Linked DNA regions of Cystobacter fuscus DSM 2262. The protein of the gene in region 1 interacts with the protein of each later gene in a pairwise test. Links are inferred from orthologs where the notes say so. Each region holds a gene or a part of one and is shown in the gene's direction. Other genes may lie near its edges.

Evidence for each region. The genes of interacting proteins can lie anywhere in the genome.
Region 2: the proteins of lpdA (region 1) and odhB interact in binary tests that used the Escherichia coli proteins (3 or more experiments, as listed by UniProt). The link is inferred for Cystobacter fuscus DSM 2262 from one-to-one orthologs.

What each region holds. Positions count from the first base shown.
Region 1 is NZ_ANAH02000008.1:104,394-111,814, reverse strand. What follows is about bases 1,665-4,559. They hold lpdA (dihydrolipoyl dehydrogenase), read left to right. Parts: upstream 1,665-2,360; coding sequence 2,361-3,758; downstream 3,759-4,559. Other genes in these bases: D187_RS15285 (DUF72 domain-containing protein), read right to left, coding at 3,784-4,559; D187_RS15295 (hypothetical protein), read right to left, coding at 1,665-2,285. Outside these bases: D187_RS15305 (ribonuclease R family protein), read right to left, coding at 1-309; D187_RS15300 (hypothetical protein), read right to left, coding at 335-1,144; more of D187_RS15295, read right to left, coding at 1,170-1,664; more of D187_RS15285, read right to left, coding at 4,560-4,584; lipA (lipoyl synthase), read left to right, coding at 4,837-5,772; D187_RS15275 (dihydrolipoamide acetyltransferase family protein), read left to right, coding at 5,807-7,081; D187_RS15270 (ClpX C4-type zinc finger protein), read left to right, coding at 7,115-7,421. UniProt on the Escherichia coli protein: Lipoamide dehydrogenase is a component of the glycine cleavage system as well as of the alpha-ketoacid dehydrogenase complexes.
Region 2 is NZ_ANAH02000001.1:741,731-749,203, forward strand. Bases 2,208-5,206 are described here. They hold odhB (2-oxoglutarate dehydrogenase complex dihydrolipoyllysine-residue succinyltransferase), read left to right. Parts: upstream 2,208-3,096; coding sequence 3,097-4,317; downstream 4,318-5,206. Other genes in these bases: D187_RS02870 (2-oxoglutarate dehydrogenase E1 component), read left to right, coding at 2,208-3,107; D187_RS02880 (cold-shock protein), read left to right, coding at 4,468-4,674; D187_RS02885 (S9 family peptidase), read right to left, coding at 4,781-5,206. In the rest of the region: more of D187_RS02870, read left to right, coding at 228-2,207; more of D187_RS02885, read right to left, coding at 5,207-6,994; D187_RS02890 (UPF0489 family protein), read left to right, coding at 7,073-7,473. UniProt on the Escherichia coli protein: E2 component of the 2-oxoglutarate dehydrogenase (OGDH) complex which catalyzes the second step in the conversion of 2-oxoglutarate to succinyl-CoA and CO(2).

The sequences.
Region 1 (7,421 bases):
CCACTCGCCCGCGCCCACGTCCCGGTCGGGGTGGAGCAGCACGCGCTCCTCGCGCACCACTACCTCGCCATAGAGCTCCTGGCGGGGCCGGTGCACGAGGGACAAGCCGCTGGCGCTCCACCGGCCGTCCTCCGCGCGGGTGATTCTCGCGGAGACGACATCGTCGGCCAGGTGGTGCTTCAGCTCCTTGGCCGGGATGAAGGCGGAGAGGCCCTCGGAGGTGAGGGTGGGCCGCACGACGAGGAAGCCATGGCCCCGGTGGTGGACGTCGATGTGGCCGGTGACGGTGCGGGAAGTGGGCGAGTCCATGGCTCCGCACCATGTTCCCGCTCCGTCACGGTGTCGAGAGGCCCCGCTCCACCAGGGACACGAGGTCCGCCTGCACACCCAACACCGCGAAGCCGAAGTTGCCCCAGTTGTAGATATCGCGGCGTGTCACGTCCGCGCCGCCCCCGAGGAGTCGCAGTCGCGCGTAGGCATTCACGTCGCCCCGCGTGTTCAGCGGAACACCCAACGTCAGGGCCACGTCGTAGATGCCGCCCGTGGTGTTGCCCACCAGACCAAAGGTGGAGAGCGCGTCGGCCTCCAGCCCCGCCCATACGCGCGAGGGCAGCTCGTAGCGCAGCCGGGTCTTCAGCGCGCCCACCACGCCGATGTCGCTCTCCTGCGAGTAGCGCGAGCCATCCACCGCGCCCCATCCCACCAGGGCGTTGCGGATCTGCACGCTCGCGCCGATGTCCCACTTGAAGCGCTCCCCGTCGATGAGCCGGAAGAGGTAGCTGCCGCGGAACCCATCGAAGAGGTAGCGGCTGTCCACCACGGTGCCCGCGGGGAACACGGTTCCGCGGAAGTCGATGTCCCGCGACAGCGTCGCGCGCGTGGTCACATCGAACGGGGCGTACAGCAGGATGAGGCCATGCCGCGCGCCCAGGCGCGCCTCCACGGCGGCGCGCCAGGTGCGGTAGAGGGTGGCGTTCTGCTGGAGATCCTCGGCCGAATAGGACGTGCCCGAGGCGCCATAGCGGCCGTCGTTCTGGAAGATGGCGGCCGGGCCCGTCTCGTACTCGGCGACGAGCCCGGTGAGGGGACTCGCGGCGAAGGCGGGCATGGACAGAAGGGTCAGGACGAGCAGGGTAGTTCGCATGGTGCCCGCTCCAACGTCTCGGTCCTCAGCGCGTTACACGGATTTCCACGTCGATCAGCGAAAGTGGACTTTTCGTGGGAAAGACACTGAGCGCCTCCACGTTCAGGAGGGCGGCCGGCAGCGCGCACGACTCCCACTGACCGGTGCCTTGGAACTGGCAGACCCTGGGGCGGACGAAGTTCGTCCGCGTGTCCGGGTCGTTCAGCCCCACCTCTTCCTCCACCCGGACCACGGCTCGCAGCACGCCCGGGCCTCGCGCGCGCACGCGCAGGGCTGTCAGGGCTTGGACGGGGGGCTCGAACACCGCGCTCAGCGCGCCGTCCTTGCGCCACCCGGGCGCCTGCTCCGCCACCGGGAGCGTCACGGACGTGGACTCCTGTCCGTCGAAGGCCCGCTCCGCCCCCTCGGGGCCCACGATGCGGTCCGGCTTGAGCACGGCGGTCGTGGTGGTGGGCATCGCCGTCTGGACGAGCGAGGCCAGGGCGGGCACGTCGCCTTGCACCACGACGGCCCGCAGCAGCGGAGAAGACACCTGTCCCTCGCGGGCGCAGACCGGGGTGAGTTGCTCGAGCCAGCTCCTGCGCTCCTGCGTCAGGGGCTCCTCGTCCAGGGCGGCGGGCGCGAGCAGGGCGCGCACCACCTCGGCGCAGGCCTCCCGGGTTCCCGGGCCAGCGTGCTCCAGGTGCCAGAGGGGAAGGGCGGGCGGGGGTGTTGCCCCCCGACTCGAGGCCCTCACCGCGCGGACGACGGCTTGTTCGCAGGGGTTGGCCCCCGAGGGGCAGCGCTGACACAGCACGTCGAGCAGCTCGCGCGCGGGGGCCATTCCGGCGGTCAGCGGGAAGCGGGCATCCAGGGCCGGGCCCAGCTCGCACGCCCGGATGGGCGGGGTGGGGCAGGCGTCCAGCTCCCGTCGGGCCGCGGCAAGGGCCGTGGGGTCCTCGGGCGCCTTGAGGACGCCTTCCAGGGACTTCTCGAGGGTCGGACAGATCGGGGCTTTGAGGGAGGGCGTGGACGGGATGCCGCGGGGCGGCACGGGGACGCCTCCGCCTTCTGGCACCGTGTGGGTGACGTAATAGAGGCGCGCGAAGGCCACCAGGGCGAGCGTCATCAGGAGGAGTGATCGGACGGGGAAGCGTCGCAAGGTGCAAACTCCTTGATTCCAGCCGGGAGGGGTGGTTATCAGCGCCGCGCGGTTACATCCACCCCGGAGGCATTCGTGGCTGAGACTTTCGACGTGGTGATCATCGGTTCGGGCCCGGGGGGTTATGTCGGTGCGATCCGGGCGGCGCAGCTCGGGTTGAAGACGGCCCTCATCGAGAAGGACAAGCGCCTGGGTGGCACGTGCCTCCACCGGGGCTGCATCCCCACCAAGTCGCTGCTCTGGAGCGCCTCGCTCCTGCATCACATCAAGGAAGCGGCGGACTTCGGCATCGAGGTGCCGGCGCCGGTGGTCAACTGGGCCAAGGTCCAGGAGCACAAGCAGAAGGTGGTCACCAAGGGTGCCAACGGCATCGACTACCTGATGAAGAAGAACAAGATCTCGGTCCTCAAGGGCCATGGCCGCATCGCCGGCAAGGGCAAGGTCGAGGTCACCGCCGACGACGGCTCCAAGCAGACGCTGGACACCAAGAACATCATCATCGCGACGGGCTCGGTGCCCAAGTCGCTGCCCAACGTGCAGGTGGATCACCAGCGCGTGCTCAACAGCGACTCCATCCTCACGATTGATCGCATTCCCAAGAGCCTCATCGTCATTGGCGCGGGCGCGGTGGGCTGCGAGTTCGCCTCCGTCTTCAACCACATGGGCACCCAGGTCTCCGTGGTGGAGTACCTGCCGAACCTGCTGCCCATCGAGGACGTGGACGTCTCCAAGGAGTTCGAGAAGCACTTCAAGAAGCGCAAGATCGACGTGCACACCGGCGCCAAGGTGGAGAAGGTGGAGAGCAGCGCCAACGGCGTGAAGCTCACCATGACGGTGGGCACCGAGACGCGCACCATCGAGGCCGAGTACGTCCTGTCCGCCGTGGGCCGCGCCCCGGTGACCGAGGACATCGGTTTGAGCTTCACGTCCATCAAGGCCGACCGGGGCTTCATCAAGACGGACGAGATGATGCGCACCACCGAGCCGAACGTGTACGCGATCGGTGACGTCATCCCCACGCCCATGCTCGCCCACGTGGCCAGCGCCGAGGCGGTGCTCGCGGTGGAGCACATCGCCGGCAAGAAGCCCACGCCCATCAACTACGACCTGACCCCGTCGGCCACCTACTGCTACCCCGAGGTGGCGTCCGTGGGCCTCACGGAGAAGAAGGCCAAGGAGCGGGGCTACGACGTGAAGACGGGCATCTTCCCGTTCTCCGCCGTCACCAAGGCCTCCATCTCCAACGAGGGCATTGGCCTGGTGAAGGTGGTCTCGGACAAGAAGTACGACGAGGTGCTCGGCGTCCACCTGGTGGGCCCGCACGCCACCGAGCTGCTCGCCGAGGCCTGTGTGGCGCTCCGCCTGGAGATCACCACCGAGGAGCTCGCGCACACGATGCACGCCCACCCCACGCTCTCGGAGATCGTGAAGGAAGGCGCCGAGATGACCCTGGGTCACCCGATCCACATCTGAGCCGGGCGCTTCACGCCCGTTTCACTCAGGCCGTCCGAGATGACTCCGTCTCGGGCGGCCGTTGCATGTCCGGGGGCGGGTGCACCGGGACGTGGCCGAGCAGCTCCGCCAGGTCGAACGCATCCAGCAGCGCGTGCCCGTGCAGGTCGTTGTTGAAGTACACCCAGGCGCCGCGTCCCCTCTGGCGCCACGCCTTCAGGTCTCGCGCGACGGGCCGCAGCGCCGCGCGGCCATAGCGCCCGGCGTAGCGAGCCCCCAGGCCGTGGAAGCGCAGGTAGCGGAAGCTGCCGGTGGGGCGGGGCACGGGCACCGGGACGAGGTCGTGCTCGCACAGGGACACGTCCCACCGGTCGAGCACCTCCAGTACCTCGTCGTGGTACCAGGCGGCGTCGCGGAACTCGAAGACGGAGTGGATGCCGCGGGGCAGGGCGGCGAGGAAGCGCTCCAGCCGCTCGGGATCCGGCTTCTTCATGTGCGGCGGGAGTTGCCAGAGCACCGGACCGAGCTTCGGGCCGAAGCGCAGGATGACGCGGAAGAAGCGCTCCAGGCCCTCGCCCACGTCCGTCAGCCGCTTCATGTGGGTGAGGTAGCGGCTGCCCTTGCAGGCGAAGCGGAAGCCCGGAGGCGTCTGCTCGAACCAGCCGTCCACCGCGTCCTCCGTGGGCAGCCGGTAGAAGGAAGCGTTGAGCTCCACGGTGGAGAAGACCTGGGCGTAGTAGGGCAGCCAGCGGCTGGCGGGCAGCCCGGGTGGATAGAACAAAGCCTTCCAGTGCTTGTAGACGTACCCGCTCGTCCCGAGGTGGATGGCCCTCATGCCGCCAAGCATGGACATCGTGAGGGCTGGCTGGTCGGAAGGGCGTGCTCGCCCGCCCGGTGGACGAGCCGCGCATCACCCGGGCCCGCCGGGCTCATGGCCTCGATGCGGGGGCGCGAGTGTTCCGGGGTGGACGCGCGCTGCCTGGAAGCGCGCGTCGCGTTAGAAGGGAGAAGCGTTTGAATCCGCGCGAGAGCTGACATATCGCGTCAAGGCTTCCCGCTTGACCCTGCTTTCGCCCCAACCGTAGAAGGCCCGCGACCCATGGCGACTCCCGATCGTTTCCCCCTGCCCCAGGTAGCCGAATCCACCCGGAAGCCCGAGTGGCTGAAGGTGCGTCTCCCTCACGGCGAGGGGTACGAGCGGGTGAAGTCCATCGTGCGCCGCACGAAGCTGGCCACGGTGTGCGAGGAAGCACGCTGCCCGAACATCGCCGAGTGCTGGGGGGGTGGCACCGCCACGGTGATGCTCATGGGCGAGGTGTGCACGCGCGCGTGCCGCTTCTGCCACGTGAAGGTGGGCGCGCCGCCGCCGTTGGATCCGATGGAGCCCATCCACCTGGCCCAGGCCGTCAAGGAGATGGACCTGGAGTACATCGTGGTCACCTCGGTGAACCGGGATGATCGGCCGGATGGGGGCGCGAGCCACTTCGCCTCGGCCATCCGCGAGCTGCGCCAGCACTCGCCCAAGACGATCGTCGAGGTGCTCATCCCCGACTTCAAGGGCAAGGAGCAGGACCTGGACACCGTGGCCCAGGCCCGGCCGCACGTGGTGGCCCACAACGTGGAGACGGTGGAGCGCCTCACCCCCACCGTGCGCGATCGCCGCGCCACCTACCGCCAGTCGCTCCGGGTGCTCGAGTACCTCAAGAACCGCCCCGAGCGGCTCTACACCAAGAGCTCCGTCATGGTGGGCCTGGGCGAGACGGACGCCGAGCTGGAGCAGACCTTCCGCGACTTGCGCTCGGCGGGCGTGGACGTGCTGACGCTCGGCCAGTACCTCCAGCCCTCGCAGTACCACCTGCGCGTGGAGCGCTTCGTGAGCCCGCCCCAGTTCGAGGCCTACAAGCAGCTCGCCGAGTCCTTCGGCTTCCTCTACGTCGCCTCCGGGCCGCTCGTGCGCTCGAGCTACCGCGCCGCCGAGTTCTTCATGAAGGGCCTCATGGAGCGTGAGCGCCTGGGGCTCGCCAGCGGCACCTGACGCCTTTCTCCCCTCATCCCGAAACGGAACCCGAATGGCGATCTTCGAGTTGAAGCTTCCTGATCTTGGCGAAGGTGTTCAGGAGGGCGAACTGGTCAAGTGGCACGTCAAGGCGGGTGACCTGGTCAAGGAGGACCAGACCCTCGCCGAGGTGATGACGGACAAGGCCACGGTCACCGTTCCCAGCCCCAAGGCCGGCCGGGTCGTGCAGACGCACGGCAAGGAAGGCGAGATGGCGAAGGTGCACCAGCTCCTCGTCACGCTCGAGCTCGAAGGCTCCGCGCCCGCCCAGGCCTCGTCGGGTCATGAGGCTCCGGCGGCCGCTCCCACTCCCGCCGCCGCTCCCGTGGCCGCGGCGGCCAGCGCGGCGCCGGAGGCCGCGTCCTCGTCCAAGGTGCTCGCCACGCCGCTCACCCGCCGCATGGCGCGCGAGCACGGGTTGGATCTCTCGCAGATCGCCGGTTCCGGGCCGCAGGGCCGCGTGATGAAGGCGGACGTGAAGGCGGCCATCGCGGGCGCCTCCTCCTCGCGCAACGAGGTGTCGCCGCCTCCCGCCGCCGCCGCGCGTCCGGCCGCGCCCCCGGTGGTCTCGGGCCGGGCCGACGAGCGCATCCCGCTGCGCGGCCTGCGCAAGAAGATCGCCGAGAAGATGGTGCGCTCGAAGTTCACCGCGCCCCACTTCGGCTTCGTCGAGGAGACGGACGCCACGGAGCTCGTCGCCCTGCGCAAGCGGCTCAACGAGAGCCTGGCCGCCACGGGGGACAAGACGAAGCTGTCCTTCCTGCCCTTCATCGTGAAGGCCGTCATCGCGGCGATGAAGAAGTACCCCCACCTCAACGCGCAGATGGACGAGGCCGCCCAGGAGCTCGTCGTCCGGGGCGAGTTCAACATCGGCATCGCGGTGTCCACCCCCGAGGGGCTCACCGTGCCGGTCCTCAAGAACGCGGACCGGCTCACCCTGCGCGAGCTGGCCGAGGAGATCCTCCGCCTGAGCACCGCGGCGCGCGAGCGCAAGCTGAAGATGGACGAGCTGACCGGAGGCTCCTTCACCATCACCTCGCTCGGGCAGTCAGGCGGCATCTTCGCCACGCCCATCATCAACCACCCCGAGGTGGCCATCCTGGGCATCCACCGCATGCGCAAGCGGCCCGTGGTGGACAAGAACGACCAGGTGGTGGTGCGCGAGATGATGAACATCTCCATCTCCGCCGATCACCGCGTCATCGACGGCCAGATGGCCGCGGACTTCGTCTACGAAGTCATCAAGTACCTGGAGCATCCAGACATGCTGTTCCTGGCCATGGCCTGACGGCCGTTGGCCTTCGCGAGGGAGTAGGGGCCCATGGCCGAGAACGTCCGCGACGTCATCCGTGCCGCCCAGGCGGCGGAGCTCGGCGGCGACAAGCGCCGGGCCATCGAGTTGTTCCAACGCGCCGCCGAGCTGTGTCGGCGCGGGGGAAACCGGGCCCGGGCGGAACAGCTCCTGCGCTATGCCCTGCGGTTGGATCCTTCTCGCACCGACCTGGAGGAGGCGCTGCGCCGGTTGGAGGCGGGGGAGAGCGAGCCCTCGCCCCCCATCCCGGTCGTGTCCTCGGACGAAGAGGAGGACGAGGACGACGTCCACGAGGGGGCCACCTGGGAGATCGAGG
Region 2 (7,473 bases), on another replicon or contig:
GAAAGTGAGAGTGCCAGGGGGTTTACCACTCCCCGAGCCCCGGGTAAGCCAGGAACACGTCCGAATCCGGCGACCCCCGGGCCCTCCCGAGGTGAAGTTGTGCTCACGCCGCGCATGAAACCTGCTGTTCCCCGGAAACTCAATCGTAGGCGCGGGCGGGGGCACTCCCAATAAATCTTGCCGAAAACCCCCCAACGGGGCGGCCTTCCAGTAAAAGGCAGCACGCCATGGCGAATTTCCAGGACTCGTATCTTTCTGGCGGAAACATCGACTTCATCGAGGGGCTCTACGCGCGCTACCTCGAGGACGCTTCCAGTGTGGACGCGAGCTGGCGCGAGGTGTTCGAGCGCACCAACGGCGCCGGCCGTCCCATCTTCAACCCCACTCCCATCGAACCCCCCGCCCCCGCGGTGCCGGGCAAGGACGCCAAGGCCGGCAAGGCGGCTCCCGCCGCCGCCCAGGCGCTCGCCCCGCAGACGAGGCCCACGGTGGCCTTCGAGCAGGACATGAAGCTGCAGTCCCGGGTGGATCAGGCGATCTCCGCCTTCCGCCTGCGTGGCCACCTGCGCGCCAACCTGGATCCGCTCGGCCGTCCGCTCCCGCCCATGGAGCACATGGCCGACGTGGGCATGGCGGATGACAAGCACTTCTCCGCCGCCGAGCTCGAGCAGATGGTGGAGAGCTCCAACGTCTTCCCCGAGGCGCGCGTCAAACTCAAGGATCTGCTCGGGCGGCTGCGCCGCACGTACACGGGCTCCATCGGCGTGGAGTTCATGCAGATGCTCGACAGCGAGCGGCGCCGCTGGCTGATGAAGCGCATGGAGTACACCGAGAACCGCACCGACTTCCCGGTGGAGGAGCAGCGCCACATCCTCACCAAGCTGTCCTACGCCGAGGGCTTCGAGAACTTCCTGCACACCAAGTACATCGGCGCCAAGCGCTTCGCGCTCGATGGCGGCGAGGCGCTCGTGCCCATGATGGACGCGCTGCTCGAGGTGGGTGGTGGCATGGGTCTCAAGGAGGTCGTCATCGGCATGGCCCACCGCGGCCGCCTCAACGTGCTGACGAACATCCTGGGCAAGAAGCCGGATCAGATCTTCAGCGAGTTCGACGGTCCGCAGGATCCCAAGAAGCACATGGGCCGGGGCGACGTGAAGTACCACATGGGCTTCAGCTCGGACCACACCACGCGCAGCGGCCAGGGCATCCACCTGTCGCTGGCCTTCAACCCCAGCCACCTCGAGGCGGTCAACCCGGTGGTGGAGGGGCGCGTGCGCGCCAAGCAGGACCGCAGCGGAGATGGCTCGCGCACCCGGGTGATGCCGGTGCTCATCCACGGCGACGCGGCCTTCATCGGCCAGGGCGTGGTGGCCGAGACGCTCAACCTCTCGCGGCTGCAGGGCTACGAGACGGGCGGCACCGTGCACCTGGTCATCAACAACCAGGTGGGCTTCACGACCGACCCCGAGGAGTCGCGCAGCTCCATCTACTCCACCGCGCTCGCGCAGATGCTCGACGTGCCCGTCTTCCACGTGAACGGGGACGACCCCGAGGCGTGCGTCCACATCGGGCGGCTGGCGGCCGAGTACCGGCAGACGTTCAAGAGCGACGTGGTCGTCGACCTCGTGTGCTACCGGCGCTACGGGCACAACGAGGGCGATGAGCCGTCGTTCACCCAGCCGGAGATGTACGAGATCATCCGCAAGCACCCGACCGTGCGCACGCTCTACGCGCAGCAGCTCGCCAGCCAGGGCCGGGTGTCCGCCGAGGAGGCCGACACCCTCAAGCAGCGCTGCCTGCAGGAGTTCGACGCGGCGCTCACCCGCGCCCGCGCGGAGAGCCAGTTCAAGGAGCCCAACGCGCTCGACGGCCTGTGGAAGCCCTACAAGGGCGGACTCGAGGCGAGCGTGCCCGAGGTGCGCACCGCGGTGGACAAGGAGACCCTGCGCGGCATGCTCGGCAAGCTGGCCCACGTCCCCGAGGGCTTCAACATCCACCGCGACGTGGAGCGCACGGTCATCAAGAAGCGCCAGACCATGGTGCAGACCGAGGAGCTGCAGTGGAGCGAGGGCGAGTCGCTCGCCTACGCCACCCTGCTGTCCGAGGGCTACGTCGTCCGGCTGAGCGGCCAGGACGTGGAGCGCGGCACCTTCAGCCACCGCCACGCCGTGCTCCACGACGTGCAGACGGGCAAGGAGTTCGTGCCGCTGAGCCAGTTCCCCACCGGCAAGGCCCGCTTCGACATCCACAACAGCCCGCTGTCGGAGATGGGCGTGCTGGGCTTCGAGTACGGCTACAGCCTGGACGTGCCGGACGGCCTCACCATCTGGGAGGCCCAGTTCGGTGACTTCGCCAACGGCGCGCAGATCATCATCGACCAGTTCATCGCCGCGGGTGAGAGCAAGTGGCGGCGGCTCAGCGGCATCACGCTGCTGTTGCCCCACGGCTACGAGGGCCAGGGCCCCGAGCACTCCAGCGCCCGGCTCGAGCGCTTCCTGAACCTGTCGGCCGAGGACAACATCCAGGTCGTCTACCCCACCACGCCCGCGCAGATCTTCCACCTGCTGCGCCGCCAGGTGCTGCGCCCCCTGCGCAAGCCGCTCGTGATCATGTCGCCCAAGAGCATGCTGCGTCTGCCCGAGGCGACCAGCAAGCTGGACGAGCTCGCCACGGGCTCCTTCCAGGAGGTCATCGCGGACAAGGTGGACCCCGCGGGCGTGACGCGGCTGCTGTTGTGCTCGGGCAAGGTCTACTACGACCTCGTCAAGGAGCGCGACGCGCGCAAGGACACCTCCATCGCCATCGTGCGCGTGGAGCAGCTCTACCCCTTCCCCTTCGACGAACTGTCGGGCCTGCTGGCGAAGATGCCCAAGCTCACCGAGCTGTTCTGGGTCCAGGAGGAGCCACGCAACTCGGGTGCCTGGCACTTCATCTTCCCCCGCCTGCACGACCTCGTCGCCACCCGGGGACAGAACCCGGTGAAGTTGGGCTACATCGGCCGCGCGGAGGCCGCCAGCCCCGCCACCGGCTTCACCCAGACGCACAAACTTGAGCAGCAGCTCATCGTGGAGGAAGCCATCCTCCGAGGAACCAAGAATGGCCGTTGAATTGAAAGTCCCGCCCCTGGGCGAGTCCATCACGGAAGCCGTCGTCGGCAAGTGGAACAAGAAGAAGGGTGAGTCCGTCTCCGTGGACGAGCCCCTCGTCGTCCTGGAGACCGACAAGGTCACCATCGACGTGCCCGCCCCCGCCGCCGGCGCCATCGCCACCATCGCCTTCAAGGAAGGCGACAAGGTGCGCGTGGGTGATGTGCTCGGCACCATCGAGGCCGGTGGCGCCAGCGCCTCGGCTCCCGCGCCGCAGCAGGCCGCCGCTCCCGCTCCCGCTCCCGCCGCCGCGCCGGCCCCGAGCGCCGCCGCCGACACGCGCATCACGCCCACCGCCCGGAAGATCGTCGAGGAGAACAACCTCGACGTCGCCCAGCTCAAGGGCAGCGGCACCGGTGGCCGCATCATGAAGGAGGACGCGCTCGGTCAGCTCAGCCGTCCGGCCTCCGAGGCCCCCGCGCCCGCGCGCGCTCCGGCCCCCGCCGCTCCCTCCGGCCCCCGCCCCCGCGCGGACCGCGAGGAGCGCGTGAAGATGACGCCCCTGCGCCGCCGCGTCGCCGAGCGCCTGCTCCAGGCCCAGTCCAACGCCGCCATCCTCACCACCTTCAACGAGGTGGACATGGGCGAGGTGATGGACCTGCGCAAGCAGTACAACGAGAAGTTCCAGGCCAAGCACGGCGTGAAGCTCGGCTTCATGAGCTTCTTCGTGCGCGCCGCCATCGAGGCGCTCAAGACCTTCCCCCAGGTCAACGCGGAGATCGAGGGCGAGGACGTCGTCTTCAAGCGCTACTACGACATCGGCGTGGCGGTGAGCGGCGCGCGCGGACTCGTGGTCCCCGTGCTGCGCGACGCCGACACCCTGTCGCTCGCCGACATGGAGAAGAAGATCGGTGACTTCGGCGTCCGCGCCAAGAACGACAAGCTCACCCTGAGCGATCTGCAGGGCGGCACCTTCACCATCTCCAACGGGGGCACCTTCGGCTCCATGCTCTCCACCCCCATCCTCAACCCGCCCCAGACGGGCATCCTGGGGATGCACAACATCGTGGAGCGCCCCGTGGCCCGCAACGGCCAGGTCGTCATCCGGCCCATCATGTACCTCGCCCTCTCCTACGACCATCGCCTCATCGATGGCCGCGAGGCGGTGCAGTTCCTCGTGCGCATCAAGGACTGCATCGAGGATCCCACTCGGCTCCTGCTGGAAATTTGAAACAACGTCAGACGCCACTAGTCTGGAAAACGGGGCAACCGACTAGACAGCCCTTCGGCTGCCCGCCAAAAATATCCAGAGTCACCCGACGGACGGGGGACGGGCAACGAACCGGTCTCGATGGGACCGGTTCCTGACGAGGAAGCATCCATGGCAACTGGCACCGTGAAGTGGTTCAACGACGCGAAGGGTTTCGGATTCATCGTGCAGGACGCGGGGGGTGAGGACGTGTTCTGTCACCACACCGCGATCAACATGGATGGCTTCCGCACCCTCGCCGAGGGGCAGAAGGTGGAGTTCGAGGTGTCGCGCGGCCCCAAGGGCCTGCAGGCGCAGAACGTGCGCGCCGCCACCTGAAAGCCCTCAGCCACTGCTCACGGCAGGTGGCCTGAAGACAGAAGGCCCGGCCCCTCGAGAGAGGAGCCGGGCCTTCTGCTTTCCACGCGCGAGGGGAGGCGGCCGCCTAGCGCTGGAGGTGGCGCTTGAAGTGGCCCATCACCCACTCGTACTGGCGCTGGGTGACGAGCGGATCCGGCACCATGTGCGTCAGCCCGCTGAGCGGAAGCAGCTCGTGGTACTTGCCCGCGCGGAAGAGCGCGTCGGACAGCTTGAGCGTGTGGAAGAAGTACACGTTGTCATCCGCGGTGCCGTGGATGAGCAGCAGCGGGGAGATGGGCTTGTCCTCGGCGCGCGCGTAGGTGAGCAGCGAGCTCTTCTCGTAGGCCTCGGGGTGCTGCTGCGGCAGCCCCAGGTAGCGCTCGGTGTAGTGGGTGTCGTAGTCGAGCCAGTCCACCACGGGCGCCCCGGACACGGCCGCCTTGAAGACGTCCGGACGCTTGAGCGCGGCGAGCGCGGCCATGTAGCCACCGAAGCTCCAGCCCTCGATGCCCACGCGCGCCTCGTCCACCTCGGGCACCGCGGCGGCGAGCGCGTGGACGGCACTGGCCTGGTCCTCCAGCGTCACGGCGGAGAAGTCCAGGTGCACCGCGCGCTGCCACTGCGCGCCCCTGAGCGGCGTGCCCCGGCCATCGAAGCGGGCGATGAGGAAGCCCTGGTCCGCCATCCACTGCGACAGCAGGTGCGGCGCCATGCTCTTGTGGACGACGGTGACGGTGGGGCCCGCGTACACCTCGACGATGACGGGCAGCTTCTCCCCCGGCTTCGCGTCCCGCGGGCGCACCAGCGAGGACTGGAACATCAACGGGCCCAGCTCGCGGAACTCCACGCGCGGCGTGAAGGGCGGCTCCACGGCCACCGAGGGCAGCTCCCCCACCCGCGAGCCGTCCGCGCGCGCCACGTAGGTGCGCGGCATGGACGTGGGGCTCGAGTGGGTGAAGAGCAGCAGCGCGCCCGACTTGGACACCGTCCCCGTCTCCACGGCCTCGCCCGTGGTGCCCGGGCGCACCTGCTCCGGGGCCCCGCCGTCCTTCACGCGCCACAGGTAGCTCTCCGAGGGGTTGGGCCCGCCGTTGAAGTAGAGCGCGCCCTCCTTCTCCACGTAGCGCACGAACTCGCGCAGGCCCGCCTCCGGCTTCACGAGCGAGCGCGTGAGGGCGCCGTCCGCGCCGCGCAGCTCCACCTCGGGACCACCGTTGCGCTCCGTGTACCAGAGGAAGCCCGAGCCATCCTCGAGCCACTGCGGGAACGACTGATCCAGCTCGAGCCAGGCGTCATCCTTCTCCGTGAGCAGCTCGCGCGTGGTGCCGTTGGCCGGATCCACCGCGAGCAGCTTCTGCTCCGTCTGGGTGCGGTTCTGCACGAGCAGCGTGAGCGGCCCCTTCTTCGGCCACACCACCGTGGCGAGGTACGGGTAGGCCTGCGCGTCCCACTTCACCCAGACCGTGTTGCCCCCCCCGACGGGGATGACGCCCAGGCGCACCTTGGCGTTCTCCTTGCCCGGACGGGGATAGGCCGGGGTGTCCGCGCCCCGCTCGGGGTGCATCACGTCGATGAGCGAGAGCTTCTCCACGCCCGAGGTGTCCGACTCCGTATAGGCGATGAAGCGCGCGTCCGGGCTCCACCACCAGCCGGAGTAGCGGCGCATCTCCTCCTGGGCGACGAACTCGGCCAGGCCATGGGTGAGCAGGGGCGTGCCCCCCTTGGTGACCCGGCGCTCCGTGTTGGAGGCCAGCTCCAGGCGGTACACGTCGTTGTCGCGCACGTACGCCACGTGCTTGCCGTCCGGGGAGAAGCGCGGATCCACGACGCCCGCGCCCGTCTTGAGCTCCAGGGACTTTCCGCTCGCGCGCTCCACCAGGTAGAGCTTGCCGGACAGCGGCACGAGGATGTTCGAGCCGTCCTCGGACAGCTGGTACGAGGTGAAGCCCCGGGCGCTCACGCGCATGCGCTCGCGGCGGGCCTTCTCCTCGGGGGACAGGGTCTCCTCGGCCCCATTGAGGATGGACTCGGGGGTGAGCACCTCCCGGGCCTCGCCGCTCGCCACGTCGAAGGCGAACAGCGTCTGGATGGGCGCGCGGGGCTGGCCGCGCAGGAAGAGCACGGTCTTCTCGTCGGGGGTGATGCGGGCGGCCAGCGGACGGCCACTCATGAAGCGGCGCGTCTCGGCGTAGTCACGCAGGAAGGTGTCGGGGACGGAGGGCATGGGCTTGGTCGGGGGGTGCTGGGTCAGTGCGGGAGCACAGGAGACGAGCAACGCGGCGGCGAGCAGGAGTCGCATGGGAGCAAGGCGCATGGGAAGCAGGGCCATTCTTCCTTTGGGGGGAAAGGCGCGCGCAGCCTACACTCCCGTCGGCTCATGGACGATTCCCAGCGACACCTGCGTCTGGCGGGCATCATCCGGCTGGCGCTCGGTGGCGGGCGGGGGCCGAGAGATGCCTACGTGTTCGATCCGCACCGGCTGGCGCTCCCCGCCTGGGCCTGTGCCCTGGGCGAGGACGGACCCCCGGCGCTGCTCGTGACGTTGGACCGGCACCTGGACCTCGTGGTGCCGGCGGCGCCCGCGGCGGTGCCGGATCGCTCCGCGGGACTGCGCGCGCTGGATGAACACGCGCGCTGGCACCTCGACGTGCGCAACTACGATCACGTGCTGGCGGCCATGGAGGCGGGACTCGTGGGTGACGTCCTGGTGCTCGCGCGGGCGACCCCCCGCGGCGCGTCCACGGCGGAGCACTACGTCGACACGCGGGGGCGCTCGCA